DNA from 2 places in the Klebsiella ornithinolytica genome. Region 2 is predicted to be linked to the other one. Evidence: riboswitches for the same ligand, from Rfam matches in the RefSeq annotation. Region 2 holds a riboswitch; the other holds the start of a gene.
What was found. A riboswitch is a leader RNA that binds a small molecule or an ion and turns the genes downstream of it on or off. The one in region 2 is predicted to bind fluoride.
Positions count from the first base shown of each region.

Region 1 (9,332 bases), on a different replicon from region 2:
ATATTGCGCATGCTGCGCCACGGCACGTCGGCATGCGCCTGGGTGAACTCGACGTAGCCATCCATCACCTTTGTGGCCGCCTCGCCGATGACGATCAGGCTCATGATGACGGCCTGCTGGGTGCGCTTGTCGGCCAAGAAGTCGTCCTTGGCCATCCCTTCCACGAAGCTGCGCGCATCGGTTGCGGCCTGCTGAATGTGGTCGAGGTAATCGGGCAGGCGGTTCTCGCTCATATCGGTTGCGCCTCCGCGAGCACCTTGGCCCGGAACTTCGGCGGCAGGTCGCCGGGAGTCAGCAGATCGACGTCAACGCCGAGCAGCGATTTCAGTTCTTCTTCCAAATCGCCCAAGTCCAACAACGTGGCACCGGGCAGCGCATCGACCAACAGGTCGAGGTCGCTGCCATCCCGGTCGGTGCCATGCAGCACCGAGCCGAAGACGCGCGGGTTCGCGGCGCGAAAGCGGCCTACCGCTTCACGCACTGCGCTTCGCTTCATGTCAAGCACAACAGACGGTCGCATGCGCATCCTTTCTTATCGAAACTCGTTGAGATGATATGCAATCAAGAATAGAATTTCAAGAACTATTTTCGAGAATCGCAATGCCTTGATTCCCGTGCCGCGCCGGTTGCCTTGGCGGGCTTGTCACAAACCTACGTTTTCAAGAAGAAGGAAACCGCATGCCCCGCCGTTCGATCCTCTCCGCCGCCGAGCGCGAAAGCCTGCTGGCGTTGCCGGACACCAAGGATGAGTTGATCCGTCACTACACGTTCAGCGAAAGCGACCTCTCCATCATCCGGCAGCGGCGCGGCCCGGCCAATCGGCTGGGCTTCGCGGTGCAGCTCTGCTACCTGCGCTTTCCCGGCGTCATCCTTGGCGCTGATGAGCCACCGTTCCCGCCATTGCTGAGACTGGTCGCCAACCAGCTCAAGGTCGGCATCGAAAGCTGGGACGAGTACGGGCAGCGTGAGCAGACCCGACGCGAGCACCTGGTCGAGCTGCAAACGGTGTTCGGCTTCCAGCCGTTCACGATTGGCCACTACCGGCAGGCTGTCCAGTTGCTGACCGAGCTGGCCATGCAAACCGACAAGGGCATCGTGCTGGCCAGAGCCTTGATCGAGCACCTGCGGCGGCAGTCGGTCATTGTGCCCGCCCTCAACGCCGTCGAGCGGGCGAGCGCCGAAGCGATTACCCGCGCCAACCGGCGTCTCTACGACGCCTTGGCTGAGCCGCTGACGGACGTGCATCGCCGTCGCCTCGACGATCTGCTCAAGCGCCGCGACAACGGCAAGACGACGTGGCTGGCCTGGCTGCGGCAATCCCCGGTCAAACCGAACTCGCGGCACATGCTGGAACACATCGAACGCCTCAAGGCGTGGCAGGCGCTCGACCTGCCCTCCGGCATCGAGCGGCTGGTTCACCAGAACCGGCTGCTCAAGATCGCCCGCGAGGGCGGCCAGATGACGCCCGCCGACCTGGCGAAGTTCGAGCCGCAGCGGCGTTACGCGACCCTGGTGGCGCTCGCCATCGAGGGCATGGCCACCGTCACCGACGAAATCATCGACCTGCATGACCGCATCCTGGGCAAGCTGTTCAATGCCGCCAAGAACAAGCATCAGCAGCAGTTCCAGGCATCCGGCAAGGCGATCAATGCCAAGGTGCGGCTGTTCGGGCGCATCGGCCAGGCGCTGATCGAGGCCAAGCAAGCGGGCCGCGATCCGTTCGCCGCCATCGAGGCCGTCATGTCCTGGGATGCTTTCGCCGAGAGCGTCACCGAAGCGCAGCGGCTCGCGCAACCCGAGGACTTCGATTTCCTGCACCGCATCGGCGAGAGCTACGCCACGCTGCGCCGCTACGCGCCGGAATTTCTCGACGTGCTCAAGTTGCGGGCCGCGCCCGCCGCCAAGGACGTACTCGACGCCATCGAGGTGCTGCGCAGCATGAACAGCGACAACGCCCGCAAGGTGCCCACCGACGCGCCGACCGAGTTCATCAAGCCGCGCTGGCAGAAGCTGGTGATGACCGACACCGGCATCGACCGGCGCTACTACGAACTGTGCGCGCTGTCGGAGCTGAAGAACGCGCTGCGCTCCGGCGACATCTGGGTGCAAGGCTCGCGCCAGTTCAAGGACTTCGAGGACTACCTGGTGCCGCCCGCGAAATTCGCCAGCCTCAAGCAGGCCAGCGAATTGCCGCTGGCCGTGGCCACCGATTGCGACCAGTACCTGCATGACCGGCTGACGCTGCTGGAAACGCAGCTCGCCACCGTCAACCGCATGGCGCTGGCCAACGAGCTGCCGGACGCCATCATCACGGAGTCGGGCCTGAAGATCACGCCGCTCGATGCGGCGGTGCCCGATACCGCACAGGCCCTGATCGACCAGACGGCGATGATCCTACCGCACGTCAAGATCACCGAATTGCTGCTGGAGGTAGACGAATGGACGGGCTTCACCCGGCACTTCGCCCACCTGAAGTCAGGCGACCTGGCCAAGGACAAAAACCTGTTGCTGACCACGATCCTCGCCGACGCGATCAACCTGGGCCTGACCAAGATGGCGGAATCGTGCCCCGGCACGACCTACGCCAAGCTGGCCTGGCTGCAAGCCTGGCACATCCGCGACGAAACCTACGGGGCGGCACTGGCCGAGCTGGTCAACGCGCAGTTCCGACATCCCTTCGCCGGGCATTGGGGCGACGGCACCACGTCATCGTCGGACGGCCAGAACTTCCGCACCGGCAGCAAGGCCGAGAGCACCGGCCACATCAATCCGAAATACGGCAGCAGCCCAGGGCGGACGTTCTACACCCATATCTCCGACCAGTACGCGCCGTTCCACACCAAGGTCGTGAACGTCGGCGTGCGCGACTCGACCTACGTGCTCGACGGCCTGCTGTATCACGAATCCGACCTGCGGATCGAGGAGCACTACACCGACACGGCAGGGTTCACGGACCACGTCTTCGCGTTGATGCACCTGCTGGGCTTCCGCTTCGCCCCGCGCATTCGTGACCTGGGCGACACCAAGCTCTACATCCCGAAGGGCGATGCCACCTACGAGGCGTTGAAACCGATGATCGGCGGCACGCTCAACATCAAGCACGTCCGCGCCCATTGGGATGAAATCCTGCGGATGGCCACCTCGATCAAGCAGGGCACGGCGACGGCCTCGCTGATGCTCAGGAAGCTTGGCAGCTACCCGCGCCAGAACGGCCTGGCCGTCGCCCTGCGTGAGCTGGGACGCATCGAGCGCACACTGTTCATCCTGGACTGGCTGCAAAGCGTCGAGCTGCGCCGCCGCGTGCATGCCGGGCTGAACAAAGGCGAGGCGCGCAACGCGCTGGCCCGCGCCGTGTTCTTCAACCGCCTGGGGGAAATCCGCGACCGCAGCTTCGAGCAGCAGCGCTACCGGGCCAGCGGCCTCAACCTGGTGACGGCGGCCATCGTGCTATGGAACACGGTCTATCTGGAGCGGGCCGCGAACGCCTTGCGTGGCCACGGTCAAGCCGTCGATGACGGCCTGTTGCAGTACCTGTCGCCGCTCGGCTGGGAGCACATCAACCTGACCGGCGATTACCTCTGGCGCAGCAGCGCCAAGATCGGCGCGGGCAAGTTCAGGCCGCTACGGCCGCTGCAACCGGCTTAGCGTGCTTTATTTTCGTTTTCTGAGACGACCCCTACCAGCAGTGAAGTAAACGCCCAGAAATAATTACCGGACTGCAGCTGTGAGAATATTTCCAGGGAAAACGTGGAAAACGTGGTCAGCCCACCGCACAGCCCGGTGATAACAAGTAATCGCCAGGCCGGATCCAGGTCAGGATGGCGCATGAACCAGGCCAGCGACGCACCAATGATAAATCCGCCCGCAAGGTTCACTACCAGCGTGCCCGGTGGCAGGTCAGGAAACAGGCTGTTCAGGCGTGCGCCAAGCAGCCAGCGGATCAGGCAGCCAGCGGATCCACCAATGATAATGGCCAGATAAGATTTCACGGGGTTTACCTCTGTGTCAGAGGGAGTATGCAGGCTGATGATACGGGGCGGCCTGACATACTCCCGGTTAAAGGGGAGTAATATCAGGCGTCATCAGCTTCTCAGGGGAAGCGGTTGGGTAAGGTGGAACGCCATCACCTCGCCGCAATTCTGGCCCGGTCACGGGCGTTAATCAAGCGGCTATCCACTGTTTTTGTGCGACTCCCCCTGCGGCGGGCATGAGGAGCCCGTTTTCAGGCTTGACCTGAAGAGCATTAAAAATTATCGTTTCGGCAGCATTTTATATCTGACTGTGAGTCATGCACATTACGCCACCCTGAGTTTCTCTTCGCCCGTCCTTTATCAGAGAGCCTGCCGCGACAGCCAGTCCGCGCCGGGTACCGTTCTCTCATATCCGTTACGGGACTGCCACCTTTCACGGTGAACCCGCGTGTACCTGCTTCAGGGACGCAGGCGCCGTGTCCGCAGCAGCCGGTACGGACACGTCGTGATTAATCGGCGGGCTGCAGCCCGCCTTCAGGGATATTCATGCGTCAGCTTTTTCGGTTTATGTTTCATCACGCCTCTCACCTTACGTTCGGTGCGATGCTGATGGCCATGTCCAGCTTTGGACAGACCTATTTTGTCTCACTTTACGGGCAGGATTTTCGTGAGGCCTTTGGGCTCACCGACGGCGGACTGGGCGGCCTGTACGCAATCGGAACGGTGATGAGCGCCATCACGCTGACCTGGGCCGGACGGCTGATTGACTACACCACGACCCGCCGCTTCACGCTGGCGGTCACCCTTTTGCTGCTCACGGCCTGCCTGCTGGTTTCCGGCGCACAGGCGGCGTGGATGCTGTGCATCGGGTTTTACTTTCTGCGCCTCGGCGGCCAGGGACTGATGGTGCATACTGCGCTGACCGCAACGGCGCGCCAGTTCCCCCTTGATGCAGGCAAGGCGCTCGGCGCCATCGCGCTGGGGCTCTCGCTGGCGCAGGCCGTTTTTCCTGTGATTGCGGTGCAGATAAGCGCGCTGACGGGATGGCGCGCTGCCTGGGGCATCAATGCCGGAATGCTTGTTGCCGGCGTGGGGGTCGCGCTGATGTTTTTGCCCCGCGGGAAAGAGAAGCCGCTGCGTACGTTCAGAAAGCGGGGTGAGGAGAAAGAAAAAGAGGCGCCGGTATGGCGAAACCGCAACCTGCTGCTGGCGCTGCCTGTCGTGCTGGCCTCCCCCTTTATCACCACCGGCTTCTTCTTCCACCAGGCGAGGCTGGCACAGGAGAAAGGCTGGGAGCTGTCGTGGGTGGCGGTATGGTTTATTGCCTATGCCATTACCCAGGCGGTATCGCTGCTGTCGTTTGGCCCGCTGATTGACCGGCTCTCACCACGCAGGCTGCTGCCGTGGTTTCTGATGCCACAGGCCCTGGCCATGCTGGCGCTATGGCTCAGCAACGGTCAGTGGGTGACGCCTTTTTACCTGATTATGACCGGCGTATCGTCGGCCATTGCCTCAACGCTTGCCACCGCGCTCTGGGTACAGCTGTTTGGTCCGGCGCAGCTGGCCAGGGTGCGCTCGGCGGTTGAGGCAGGGACGGTGATTGCCAGCGGGGCATCCCCGGTAATCATGGGCGTGCTGATAGATAACCATGTCACCCTGCATCTTCAGGCCCTGTTCTGCCTGGTCTACATTCTTGGCGCCAGCCTGCTGGCCACCGGTATCAGGACGGATGCGCCGCAATAACGCGCCTTTACCTTCATACCCGTCATCCTCTTTCCCCTGTGAAGGCGGGCCTGATATCAGGCCCGCCTGTTTCATCGCAGCATCAGCAGGGGCTGACGGCTTTCAGACAGCATTTCCGTGGTGTGGCTGCCAATAAAGAATCGCCGTAACCGGGAGTGCCCGCAGGCCCCCATTACCGTGAGGTCGATATCATGGGCGTCCGCGTAGCGGCACAGCGCCCCGGTTACGGACTCGTCTTCCAGCAGGCGTGTCTCGGTCGTGATACCGGCTTCCTGAAGAACAGCCTGCGCATCCTGCAGGGCTGACATGTCACCGTTGACCATCACGATATGACAGCTCAGGCCGTGCAGCAGCGGGCTGACCGTCAGGCGCGTCAGGTTTTTACGGCTCTCACTGCTGCCGTCGTACGCAAACATCACCCGCGCCGGCGGCGTAAACGTCTCCGGCACAATCAGCACCGGGTTTTTCTGCAGGCGAATGACGCTTTCCAGATGGCTGCCTACCTGATTCTGCGTCCCGCGGCGCCCCAGCACCATCAGCCGGACTTCGCCCAGCTCCGCCAGGATTTCGTCCAGTGCGCCGTGCTTTTGCAGCAGCTGTGCGTCCGGCTGTCCGGTCTGCTTCAGGAGCTCCGCACAGCCGGCCAGCACGGCCTTGCCCTGCGCCATCAGCAGCCGGCTGCGCTCACCCTCGACGCGGACCAGCGCTTCGGTCAGCTGCTCCCGGCTGTCAATACCAATGCTCCCGGTCAGGTCAGACACGGCGGGAGTCTCACTCTTTTCGAGCACGTGCAGCAGCGCCAGCGGCGCGCCAAGTTTACCGGCTGCCCAGGCAGCATACTCACAGACCGGCCGGGTTGACGGCGAGCCGTCAACGCAGGCAATAACGGTGTTATTCATGATGCTTTCTCCAGTAAATTAATGGCCACCCATCAGCTTTTCCACTTCTTCAGGCTTGTCATGCACTCCGAAGCGGTCAACGAGGGTGCGGGTCGCGTCATTCATACCCTTGATCTCCACTTCCGTGCCTTCGCGACGGAACTTGATAACCACCCGGTCCAGCGCGCTCACGGAGGTGATATCCCAGAAGTGGGCGTGCGTTACGTCAATCACCACGCGCTCCACCGCTTCACGGAAGTCGAAGTGGCTCATAAAGCGATCGGATGAGGCAAAGAATACCTGGCCGGCTACGGTATAGGTGCGGGTGTCGTCCTTCAGCTCAGAGGAGACCGCCATAAAGCGGGCGACCTTGGTGGCGAAGTTCAGCGAGGCAATCAGCACGCCGGTGAGCACGCCAAACGCCAGGTTATCGGTCGCCACCACCACCACCACGGTGGCCAGCATCACCACGCTGGTTGACAGCGGATGGCTGCGCAGGTTGCTGATGGAGCGCCAGGAGAAGGTGCCGATGGAGACCATGATCATCACCGCCACCAGAGCCGCCATGGGTATCCGGGACACCCAGTCGCGCAGGAACACCACCATCAGCAGCAGCACCACGCCGGCGGTGAGCGTGGAAAGCCGCCCGCGCCCGCCCGATTTGACGTTGATCACCGACTGGCCAATCATCGCGCAGCCCGCCATGCCGCCGATAAAGGAGGTGCAGATGTTGGCCACGCCCTGCGCCTTGCACTCGCGGTTTTTATCGCTCGGCGTGTCGGTCATGTCGTCCACGATGGTGGCGGTCATCATCGACTCCAGCAGCCCCACCACGGCAAGTCCTGCCGAGTACGGCAGAATAATCATCAGCGTGTCGAGGTTAAGCGGGATATCCGGGATCAGAAACACCGGCAGGCTGTCCGGCAGTTTGCCCATGTCACCCACGGTGCGCACGTCCAGGTGCAGCCACATGGAAATGGCGGTCAGCACGATGATGCAGACCAGCGGCGAGGGAATGGTTTTGTTCAGATACGGGAAGAGATAAATGATGCCCAGGCCCGCAGCGGTCAGGGCATAAACGTGCCAGGTGACGTTGGTCAGCTCCGGCAGCTGCGCCATAAATATCAGGATGGCCAGCGCGTTCACGAAACCGGTGACCACCGAGCGGGAGACGTAGCGCATCAGGCTGCCCAGCTTCAGGTAGCCGGCCGCCAGCTGCAGTACGCCGGTCAGCGCCGAGGCCGCCAGCAGATACTGCAGGCCGTGGTCTTTTACAAGCGTGATCAGCAGCAGCGCCATCGCACCGGTGGCGGACGATATCATTGCCGGACGGCCGCCGAGGAAGGCCATAACCAGGGGAATACAGAACGCAGAGTAGAGCCCGACCTGCGGGTCGACTCCGGCGATGATGGAAAAGGCGATCGCTTCGGGAATAAGCGCGAGCGCGACCACAATACCGGCAAGGACGTCACCACGGACGTTACCCAGCCAGTCCTTACGCGTCGAGGACAGCAGCATAGTCATTTCTCAGTTTTTGATTACGGTCAGCCCGTGAGGGCAAAAATTTTACGTACGAAAAAGCACATCCGCAGACGGGATGTTTTTGAGTGCGCGCCGAAGTTTATTCAGTGCGACAGAGGAGGGGTACGACTCAGGGTGGCGTAAGACGCATGGTGGTGTTTATCACTCCTTCACGGCTGACAGAGCAGCGCGGGTAATCAGAAAGACCGGATGAACAGACGTTCAGTACCGGCCACAAATGCCCGCCGGGCAGATGAACCACGGCAAAAAGCGCTTTTTACTCTACACGAATTGTTAACGGGGTCAACGCGCAGGGCAAAAACGCTGTTCATGGAATGCCGGTCAGGCGCATCCGGACGGAAAGTCCTTCTGCATGCTCAGGCTCGTCCGGCGTTCGCACATACATATGATTAAGTGAATATAAATTTGACGGAGAAAGTTTCACAGGTACACTCAGGTCAGTCACAATAAGGAGTCACCATGCCACCCGTGTCCCCCCTGCAGCTTTTTAAAAGCCTTTCCGACGAAACCCGACTCAGCCTCGTGCTGCTGCTACGCGAAAAAGGGGAGCTCTGCGTCTGTGAACTTACGTCCGTGCTGAAAGAAACTCAGCCCAAAATCTCACGGCATCTGGCTCTGCTGAGAGAAAACGGGCTGCTTACCGACCGGCGGGACGGAAAATGGATCCACTATCGTCTGTCGCCTCATATGCCGGCGTGGGCAGCGGCGGTTATCGAACAGGCTTATCTCTGCCAGCGGGATGATATCCGCCAGCTCAGCCGGCAGGCTGAACGCGATAACGCCACCACCAACGGCAAGCCTGTCTGCATTTAAAAATTTACCGGTATATATCTGGATTATCGAATATATTACGCATCGAAAATTTATCAGTCCGGTTTAACAGGCATTTGTATTCAATAGGAGCGGGTATGTTTCTGGCAGGTGCGATTTTCATCCTGACGCTGGTACTGGTCATCTGGCAGCCGAAGGGGCTGAGCATTGGCTGGAGTGCCGTCATCGGTGCGGCGCTGGCGCTGCTGACCGGCGTGGTGCACATCGGTGATATTCCGGTGGTCTGGCAGATTGTCTGGAACGCCACGGGCACGTTCATTGCGGTCATCATTATCAGCCTGCTGCTCGATGAGTCCGGCTTTTTTGAGTGGGCCGCGCTGCACGTTTCCCGCTGGGGAGGCGGCAGGGGCCGGCTGCTGTTCACGTA
Region 1 covers NZ_CP130154.1:168,365-177,696, forward strand. The annotation lists gene Q1L34_RS27135 (HepT-like ribonuclease domain-containing protein) at 1-233, opposite strand, end outside; gene Q1L34_RS27140 (nucleotidyltransferase family protein) at 230-520, opposite strand; gene Q1L34_RS27145 (Tn3-like element ISPa38 family transposase) at 679-3,645, shown strand; gene crcB (fluoride efflux transporter CrcB) at 3,642-3,989, opposite strand; fluoride riboswitch at 4,067-4,137, opposite strand; gene Q1L34_RS27155 (MFS transporter) at 4,518-5,714, shown strand; gene Q1L34_RS27160 (universal stress protein) at 5,786-6,613, opposite strand; gene Q1L34_RS27165 (SulP family inorganic anion transporter) at 6,632-8,110, opposite strand; gene Q1L34_RS27170 (metalloregulator ArsR/SmtB family transcription factor) at 8,594-8,947, shown strand; partial or broken gene Q1L34_RS27175 (arsenic transporter) at 9,043-9,332, shown strand, end outside.
Region 1: linked by a shared signal. The riboswitch ahead of crcB (fluoride efflux transporter CrcB) and the one ahead of Q1L34_RS15525 (voltage-gated chloride channel family protein) in region 2 are both predicted to bind fluoride.

Region 2 (9,332 bases):
GTAAAATATCCAGCGCCACGAGTAAATTGAAATCGGGATCGGTCATTTAAGTTCCTGGGTTCAGTCATGGCGTCTGCTGCAGCATATTACTGCAAATGCTGCGCCTTCCGCCTGATATGTCCTATGACTATAGTCATGGACTCACGCTTTGCTCAGGAGTTTTATTATGACCACGACCGTTCGCCCTACCGTACTGATTGTCGGCGCTTCACGCGGCCTCGGCCACGCGATGGCTGCTGAATTTCTGCGCCATGGCTGGAATGTAATCGGCACCGTTCGCGATATTCAATCCACCACTCCGCTTCATCAACTCGCGCAGGAAAACCCCGATCGGGTACGCCTGGAAACGCTGGATGTGTGTGATGATGACCAGCTGGCCGCGCTGGATACAAAGCTCTCCGCTGACCGCCTGGCGATGCTGTTTGTTAATGCGGGAACCACCAATCGCGATCCGACGCAAACCATTGGCGAAGTCTTCACCGCGGAATTTGTTGAGGTGATGCTGACCAATGCCCTTGCGCCAATGCGGGTACTTGAACGCCTACAGCACCACGTGACGCCGCAGGGGCTGCTGGGCGCGATGTCCTCAGGCCAGGGTAGCCTGACCAATAATCTCCGCGGCCAGCGCGAGCTCTATCGCGGCAGCAAAGCAGCGCTGAATATGTTTATGCGCAGTTTTGCCGCCCGCTCGGCATCACGTCCGCTGGTGGTGATGGCACCGGGATGGATTCGAACCGCGCTGGGTGGCGATGACGCGCCGCTGAGTATCGAAGAGACGATTCCTCATCTGGTTACCGTGCTGCTGGCGAAACAGCAGAGGCCTGGTCTGGAGTACCTGGATTATCAAGGAAGAACCGTGCCGTGGTGATCGGTTTAATGGACGACGCACAACCATCCCGGCGTCCCTGACTCTTGTTTCAGGGCATGTAGCCGGTTTTATGATTCACGACCGGCTGCTTACTTGATATAGGAGTCGAGGACCTTGAGGACAACGTCCAGATCGGTTTCTCGCTTCGCCTCATCCCCTTCATGAACAATGTGCTCGACCAAATGGCCCTTAATGACCTCACGCATTAATCCATTGACCGCCCCGCGTATTGCGGCGATCTGTTGGAGTACAGCGGCACATTCATGCGGTTCATCGAGCATTTTTTTCAGCGCAATGACCTGCCCCTGTATCTTGTTGGTGCGGGCTTTAAGCTTTTTTTGATCGCGGATGGTATGCGACATGCTGCAATCTCCCATGGAAAAATCATGCTGATTATACCATTACGATTCTACTGGGGGGTAGTATTTGGTACTGGGGGGGAGTAGAATCCAGACACCCTCCACGACCCAGAATTCGACTCATGACCGACTTTACAACGCTGCTCCAGCAGGGAAACGCCTGGTTCTTCATTCCTGGCGCGGTGCTCCTTGGCGCGCTTCATGGACTGGAACCAGGACATTCAAAAACGATGATGGCGGCCTTCATCATCGCCATCAAAGGGACGGCCAGACAGGCTGCCATGCTCGGGCTCGCAGCCACTCTTTCACACACCGCCATCGTCTGGTTGATTGCTTTTGGTGGAATGTACATCAGTAACCGCTTTACCGCAGAATCAGCTGAGCCGTGGCTGCAGCTGGTTTCTGCCATCATCATTCTCGGCACCGCCGTCTGGATGTTCTGCCGAACCTGGAGGGGAGAAAAAGACTGGCTGGCCGCCCGACAGGAGAGCGAACGGCATCATCATGATGAATCAAAACTGATTGATACCGGTCATGGCACAGTGGAACTGTCCATTTTTGAACAAGGTCAGCCGCCGCACTGGCGCATACGCACGCTCAGCGGTAAAGAGTGGGATGCCGGTACTGTTTCGTTAGTGACGCAGCGAGAAACGCCCGCTGGTACGCAATCATTTGATTTTGTCGATTGCGGCAGCTATCTGCAGTCAACATCCCCCATTCCGGAACCACATGATTTTGTCGTTCGACTGTCGCTGGGACATCGCGGCCATGTCCATGATTACGATTTGGAATTTTGCGAGCATGAACATACGCACGATCATACGGAACTTGAAGGACTGGATATCAATTCCGCAGAGTACCGGGATGCTCACGAACTGGCCCACGCGCACGACATTGAAAAACGGTTCACCGATAAAGAGGTCACCAACGGGCAGATTTTACTTTTTGGCCTGACCGGCGGATTAATCCCCTGTCCCGCAGCCATTACGGTGATGTTGATTTGTATCCAGATCAAAGCCCTGGCGCTGGGCGCAACGCTGGTGGTGAGTTTTAGTATTGGACTTGCCCTGACGCTGGTGACGGTGGGGGTGGGTGCCGCAATCGGCGTCCGTCAGGTCGCCAGACGCTGGGACGGCTTTCATACCCTTGCCCGCAGAGCGCCCTATTTTTCAAGCCTGCTGATTGCCGTCATGGGGATCTATCTGGCTATCCACAGCGGGATCGTCCTGCTGCGCTAATCCTGTTCATCTTATTCCTCTTGTTCCTCTTCTTCCCGCTGAGTATCAAGAAGATGAACAGGCTGACTGACCATAACCCCGCGGATTAATAGCCGGCGGCTTTATTCGCCGCCTTTATCCGCTCGGTTCTCGCCACTTTTCCTTATGCTCCGGGCACGTGGATACACGCTGCTCTTATATAGCCAGCGATCATCCGTTAAGTCCAGCGCTCGCCCTTCTCGATCGGAAATCACCTTTATATACCGGTGTCCTTCGTAAAAACGACTTCGCCCACATGACATATGCATGGCCGATAACGTTTTTTGTTCTGGCAAGTCCACGTCTTACAGACCAGAACATTATGCCGTCAACCGCATAACATCCAGCTTCGATTATCTATAAGCATAAGTATTACAATAATGCTCATTCAACTGTATGATGTTACTCATCGAATAACCTTAACCGTAGGGAAAACAACATGCCAGATTTTTCTTTAATATTTTTTGGTGCCATTCTATTAAGCTTCCTGGTTTATGTGATAAGAAGCATAATGAAATCACACAATAAAAAAGAAACTATATTTGGTATTTTAATGTGGATAATACTAGCCTTTTCTATAGCATACATTTCTTTTTCAGATAATGCCGTTGAAGCCTTTCTTTACTTATCATCTATATCAGTAATCCTGTTCTTTACAGTAGTCATATTAAGCACCTTAATTGATTTTATACTGATCAAGACATGCATAGCGCGAGCTTTAAAAAAAATACACTCCCAAAAAAACTCGACATTCATGATATATTCAAGCTAAAAAAATCAATTTTTTACTCCAATAAAGCATGGTACATAGCATATTCAACAATCAATGGCTTCACTCTTATAGGCATAAACAAATTCAAAGACAAACCACATTCGAATAAACAGTTTAACATGAAAGCCTTAAGTGGTGAAAATTATCGCACCGACTCAATAGCACCCTTTCAGGAAGAAGAGATGGGTAAAGTCTCTTTCATTTGTCCCTTAAAAGAATTTTATGATTCCGGAAAAGCAAATAGAAAAATAGTTTATGATTATTTATTAAAATTAAAAAATGAAAAGTTCTAGTTTTTTTCTTCTGTCGTCACTATTGAAAACTTGTCCTGTAGAAAGCCCTCAGCGTTAACTGTGAGCTTTAGTCATCCCTGCGACTCAGAAATGCAGGTGTCACGGCGTTCGCTGGATAACAACAAGTCACGCTGCAGCGCGTCTTCGAGGCGTTTATACATCACGCTCTGAACGCCTCGATGTCAATATTCAGGCTAACAGCATAATACTGCCCGGGCATACCAGACAGGTACAGTGATTCTCGGGGGAAAGAGTGGAAAAACTGGCCGTATAACGACCAGCTTTGCAGAAGGGTTTTGCAGAAGTTTTGTAGAGGAACTCAGAACCGGTAGCCGGCAGAGAACATAAACACCCACGGGTCGATACGGGTACTGACTTTCTGGTCCACGCCGCCGGCTTTAAATTTCACATCGGTGTCGATATCCATGTACCACACCGACATGTTCAGCAACCAGTCGCGGTTAATCAGGTAATCCAGCCCCACCTGACCTGCCGCTCCCCAGGAGTCTTTAAGACTCAGATCGCTCAATCCGGCATTTTTACCGGTGTCATTAAAGTCTGCATTAAAGAAAGTGGTGTAGTTAATACCTGCCCCGATATACGGGCGCACTTTGCTCTGGGCATCGCCAAAGTACCATTGCGCCATCAGCGTTGGCGGCAGCTGATGCACGGTGGCGATGGTCCCGGTCGGGCCGGTGCCAACCTTGTGACGAAATGGCGTAGCCGCCAGCAGTTCAACGCCGATGTTGTCCGTCGCCATATAGGTGAAGGTCAAGCCCAGCTGCGTGTTATTACTGACGTTAAACCCACCCAGACTACCTAATACGTTATCAGAACCTTCCGTCGGTCGAACGGTGGCAGAACCCGCGCGAATAAAGAACTCCCCGGCTTCATGCGCCCAGACGCTGCCGGAAAGGGTACTCAAAATAATGCCAACCGCTGCTAACTTTTTCATATCCACTTCCTCATTATGGTTATTCAGCGCGGGCCAATATACCCATAACGAGTTACCTTTGATCCGTTCTGGATCACATAAAGTTGTAAGATTTAACATTTATTGATCCAGATTAATTTTTACTTTCATGGCGATACCAAAAAACTCACATTCGCATCAATTTTCACTGTTTGAGTCGCAAAAATTTTTTCCCGCCTCTTGCCGCCCTCGATGCGTCTGGATAATTTATCTGCCGACAATCTGTGTTGATGCGTTTTTATCAGGTGTAATCATGAGTGAAATCAACCCGTGCATGACGTGCGGTGCCTGTTGTGCGTATTTTCGAGTCTCTTTCTACTGGGCGGAAGCCGATGATGCCGGCGGCGTTGTGCCGACCAGGCTTACCGAGCCGCTCACCCCTTTTCTGCGCTGCATGAGCGGCACCAACCAACGACAAATCCGCTGCGCCGCCCTCAAAGGTGAAATCGGTGAATCGGTGCACTGCTCAATTTATCGGCATCGCCCCTCTCCCTGCCGCGAATTCAGCCAGTCCGGTGAAGGCGGCGAGGTAAACGAAGCCTGCAACCGGGCCCGCGCCCGCTACGGCCTGCCGCCGCTCATCCCTCTTTACAAAGATATACTTAGCCTGACAGCGGCAGAGGCTGCTACCTGCGAGGGATTTGCGGTACAATCGCCGGCTAGTTAACACCTGCAATACTCAAGGAGAGTGCATGTCTATCACGGCGAAGACCGTCTACCGTGACACGGGAAATTTTTTTCGTAATCAGTTTGTCACCATTTTGCTGATTGCGTTGTTATGCGCGTTAATTACGGTAGTCCTTGGCCATGCTTTTTCACCCAGTGAAGAGCAGCTCTCGATTCTGAGCGAAGGGGATAATCTGGCGGGGAGCGCCGGGCTGTTTGAGCTGGTACAAAACATGACCCCAGAGCAGCAGCAGATCCTGCTGCGCGCCTCGGCCGCATCGACCTTCTCCGGTCTGGTGGGTAATGCCATTCTTGCCGGCGGCGTGCTGCTGATGATTCAGCTGGTCTCCGCCGGACAGCGGGTCAGCGCGCTGCGCGCTATCGGCGCTTCTGCGCCGGTACTGCCAAAGCTGCTGCTGCTGATTCTGTTCACCACCTTTGTGGTGCAGATGGGGATGATGCTGGTGCTGGTACCGGGCGTGCTGCTCGCTATCGTACTGGCTTTTGCCCCTGTCATGCTGGTGCAGGATAAGCTGGGAATTTTTAACGCCATGCGCAGCAGTATGCGTCTGGTGTGGGCCAATATGCGTCTGGTCGCCCCGGCGGTGATTGGCTGGCTGCTGGCGAAAACACTCCTGCTGCTGTTTGCATCCAGCTTTGCGGTACTGACGCCGAACGTCGGCGCGGTGGTAATCAATACGATCAGCAATCTGATATCTGCGCTGTTGCTGATCTATTTGTTCCGCCTGTATATGCTTATCCGCAACTAAATTAACCTGGGCCGGGACTCTTCCGGCCCTATCTGAACGACGGGTCCGATGTATGAAGCAGTTTCTGGATTTTTTACCGCTGGTAGTCTTCTTCGCCTTCTACAAGCTTTACGATATCTACGCCGCAACCACCGCGCTGATTATCGCCACCGCTATCGTGCTGATCTATACCTGGGTACGCTATCGTAAAGTCGAAAAGATGGCGCTGATTACCTTTGTGCTGGTTGCCGTATTTGGCGGCCTGACCATTTTCTTCCATAACGATGAGTTTATAAAATGGAAGGTCACGGTCATCTACGCTCTGTTTGCCGGCGCTTTGCTGTTCAGCCAATGGGTGATGAAAAAACCATTGATTCAACGCATGCTCGGGAAAGAGCTGACCCTGCCACAGCAGGTCTGGTCGCGTCTGAATCTCGCCTGGGCGCTGTTTTTTATTCTCTGCGGTCTGGCCAATATCTACATCGCCTTCTGGTTGCCGCAGAATATCTGGGTCAACTTCAAGGTCTTCGGCCTGACGGCGCTGACGCTGGTCTTCACGCTGTTGAGCGGCGTATACATCTATCGCCATATGCCGCAGGACGATAACCACTAATTAAGAAGCGGGGGTAGCGCTTCTGCCCCCGCCCTTCTTTGCGCGGCATGTTCCCCTCTCATCGTCTTGTTCTCGTTTTCAGCATGGGCAACCATCTCTCTTAAGCATCGCCTGACTTGCCGTTTCCCTGTCCCGACTTTTGTGCAGAAAACGCTTCAGCTGACGCGTTTCACCTTGTAAAATGAGCCTCACAGGGGATGGCATTCCCCCTTGAACCGCCATGTGGCTAATGATGCCTGCTTTTTATTCCCGGACCGGGAATGAGCAGGCATATCTATCATGCAGGCAACGCGTCCGGGATGGTCAACCCTCTAAGGATTCGTTCATGCGATCGCTTCATACTTCACCTCTCACCACGCTCTTGTTCCTCGGACAGTGGCTTTTTATCGCCTTTATCGTTGCCGTTCTTGCGGGGAGCGCATCCGCCGCCTTCCTCTTTTCCCTTGAGTGGGCAACGGCCAGCCGCGAAAGCCATCGCTGGATGATTTGGCTGTTACCCGTTGCCGGCTTCAGCGTCGGATGGGTTTATCTCCGCTATGGTAGCCGCGTCGAGGCCGGTAATAATCTCATTCTGGAAGAGATCCATCACCCCGCTCAGGTCATTCCTCTGCGGATGGCGCCGCTGGTCTTTATCAGCACGGTCATCTCTCATCTCTTTGGCGCATCGGTTGGCCGGGAAGGTACCGCAGTACAAATGGGGGCCTCGATAGCCGATCAATTCACCGCGCTTCTGCGCCTTAACAATAACGGCCGGCGTATCGTGTTGATGACCGGGATCAGCGCGGGCTTCTCCTCGGTGTTCGGTATACCGCTCGCCGCGGCATTATTCGCGCTGGAGGTGCTGGCGATCGGTCGGATGGACTACCGGGCGATCCTGCCCTGCCTGTTTGCCGCGATCGTCGCAGACCAGGTGGGATTGATGTGGGGCGTACAGCATACCCACTATCTGGTCACCTCCATTCCTGCGCTTTCAGCCTGGACACTGCTTGCCGTGATCCTTGCCGGATGCTGCTTTGGCCTGGCCGCCCGCCTCTTCGCCGATACAACGCATCTGCTGAGTAGCCTGATGAAAAAACAGCTACCCTACGCGCCTCTCAGACCGTTTATTGGCGGACTGGTGATTGCGACGGCCGTCTCTCTCCTGCATGGCGAACGCTATATCGGGCTGGGGATCCCGGAGATCAGCGATGCGTTTTTGCATCCGCTGGCAGCGTGGGATTTTTGTGGCAAGCTGATCTTTACCGTTATCTCGCTGGGAAGCGGTTTTAAAGGCGGGGAAGTGACGCCGCTGTTCTACATCGGCGCGACGCTCGGCAATACGTTAGCACCGCTGATGCACCTGCCTGTCGGGTTCCTCGCAGGTCTCGGCTTCGTGGCCCTGTTTGCCGGCGCGGCCAATACGCCCGTCGCTTCTACGCTGATGGCCATTGAACTGTTTGGCGCAGAGATCGGCGTGTATGCCGCGCTGGCCTGCGTGGTGGCCTACCTGGTCTCTGGCTATACGGGGATCTACCGGGCGCAGCGGATTGCCGGCCCAAAACACCGTGTCGTACCGACCGGTATCCGTCTGGCGGAGCTTCCGGCCTGGCATCAGCGGCAAACGCCCGCCGCGTCTGAGACGAAAGAAGACAAACATCCTTCCCGGTAAGCCGCCCGCTCTGCGCCGCATTCCCGCGGCGCGGACCCCCATCCCCTGCTGCCGCCGTCAACCCCGCCTGTTTATTCACCTTTCTGCTATAACCCGGCAAAGTTGCGCCAATTGTGAGGATTTAATGAAGATTCATTTGCATGCATTGAAATGATAATAATTATCATTGATATTCGCAGTCTCAATTTTTAACGCTTTGATATGGATATTTACAATGAGACCGCAAAACTATTATGCCATTACGCCACTCGCGCTGGTATTTGCTGGCTTTCTGACGCCCGACGCCTTTGCTGAGGAAGCGGAACGCGATACCGAAACAATGGTGGTACACAGCACGGCTGAGGAAGCACTCAAGCAGCAGCCGGGGGTATCTGTTATTACCGCTGAAGATATTGCCCGCGATCCACCGGTTAACGATCTGTCGGAAATCATTCGTAAAATGCCCGGCGTCAATTTAACCGGCAACAGCGCCAGCGGCAGCCGGGGTAACAACCGGCAGATCGATATTCGCGGAATGGGGCCGGAGAACACCCTTATCCTGATCGATGGCGTTCCGGTGACATCCCGTAACTCGGTACGCTACAGCTGGCGCGGCGAACGTGATACCCGCGGGGATAGCAACTGGGTGCCACCGGAGATGGTCGAACGCATTGAAGTTCTGCGCGGCCCGGCAGCAGCCCGCTACGGATCCGGTGCCGCCGGCGGCGTGGTCAATATCATTACTAAACGCCCCACTAACGACTGGCATGGCTCGCTATCGTTTTATACCAACCAGCCGGAAAACAACAAAGAGGGGGCGACGAATCGCGCCAACTTTAGCCTCAACGGACCGTTGGCCGGCGATGCGCTGACCATGCGTCTGTACGGTAACATCAATAAAACCGATGCTGACGCCTGGGACATTAACCATGCCCAAAATGGTTCGTACGCCGCCGGTCGCGAAGGGGTGCGCAACAAGGACATCAACGCCCTGCTGTCATGGAAACTGACGCCACAGCAGATTGTCGATTTTAACTACGCCTATAGCCGCCAGGGCAATATTTACGCCGGCGATACCCAATACAGCAACGGTAACCTCAGCCCCGATGGCCTGGTCAGCGAGCTGTATGGCCACGAAACCAACCGTCTGTATCGC
Region 2 covers NZ_CP130153.1:3,238,721-3,248,052, forward strand. The annotation lists partial or broken gene Q1L34_RS15475 (LysR family transcriptional regulator) at 1-46, opposite strand, end outside; gene Q1L34_RS15480 (SDR family NAD(P)-dependent oxidoreductase) at 167-868, shown strand; gene rcnR (Ni(II)/Co(II)-binding transcriptional repressor RcnR) at 958-1,230, opposite strand; gene Q1L34_RS15490 (nickel/cobalt efflux protein RcnA) at 1,350-2,465, shown strand; partial or broken gene Q1L34_RS15495 (ISL3 family transposase) at 2,651-2,819, opposite strand; gene Q1L34_RS15500 (hypothetical protein) at 3,375-3,548, shown strand; gene ompW (outer membrane protein OmpW) at 3,868-4,503, opposite strand; gene Q1L34_RS15510 (YkgJ family cysteine cluster protein) at 4,775-5,188, shown strand; gene Q1L34_RS15515 (YciC family protein) at 5,214-5,957, shown strand; gene Q1L34_RS15520 (septation protein A) at 6,010-6,549, shown strand; fluoride riboswitch at 6,734-6,795, shown strand; gene Q1L34_RS15525 (voltage-gated chloride channel family protein) at 6,875-8,197, shown strand; gene Q1L34_RS15530 (TonB-dependent siderophore receptor) at 8,412-9,332, shown strand, end outside.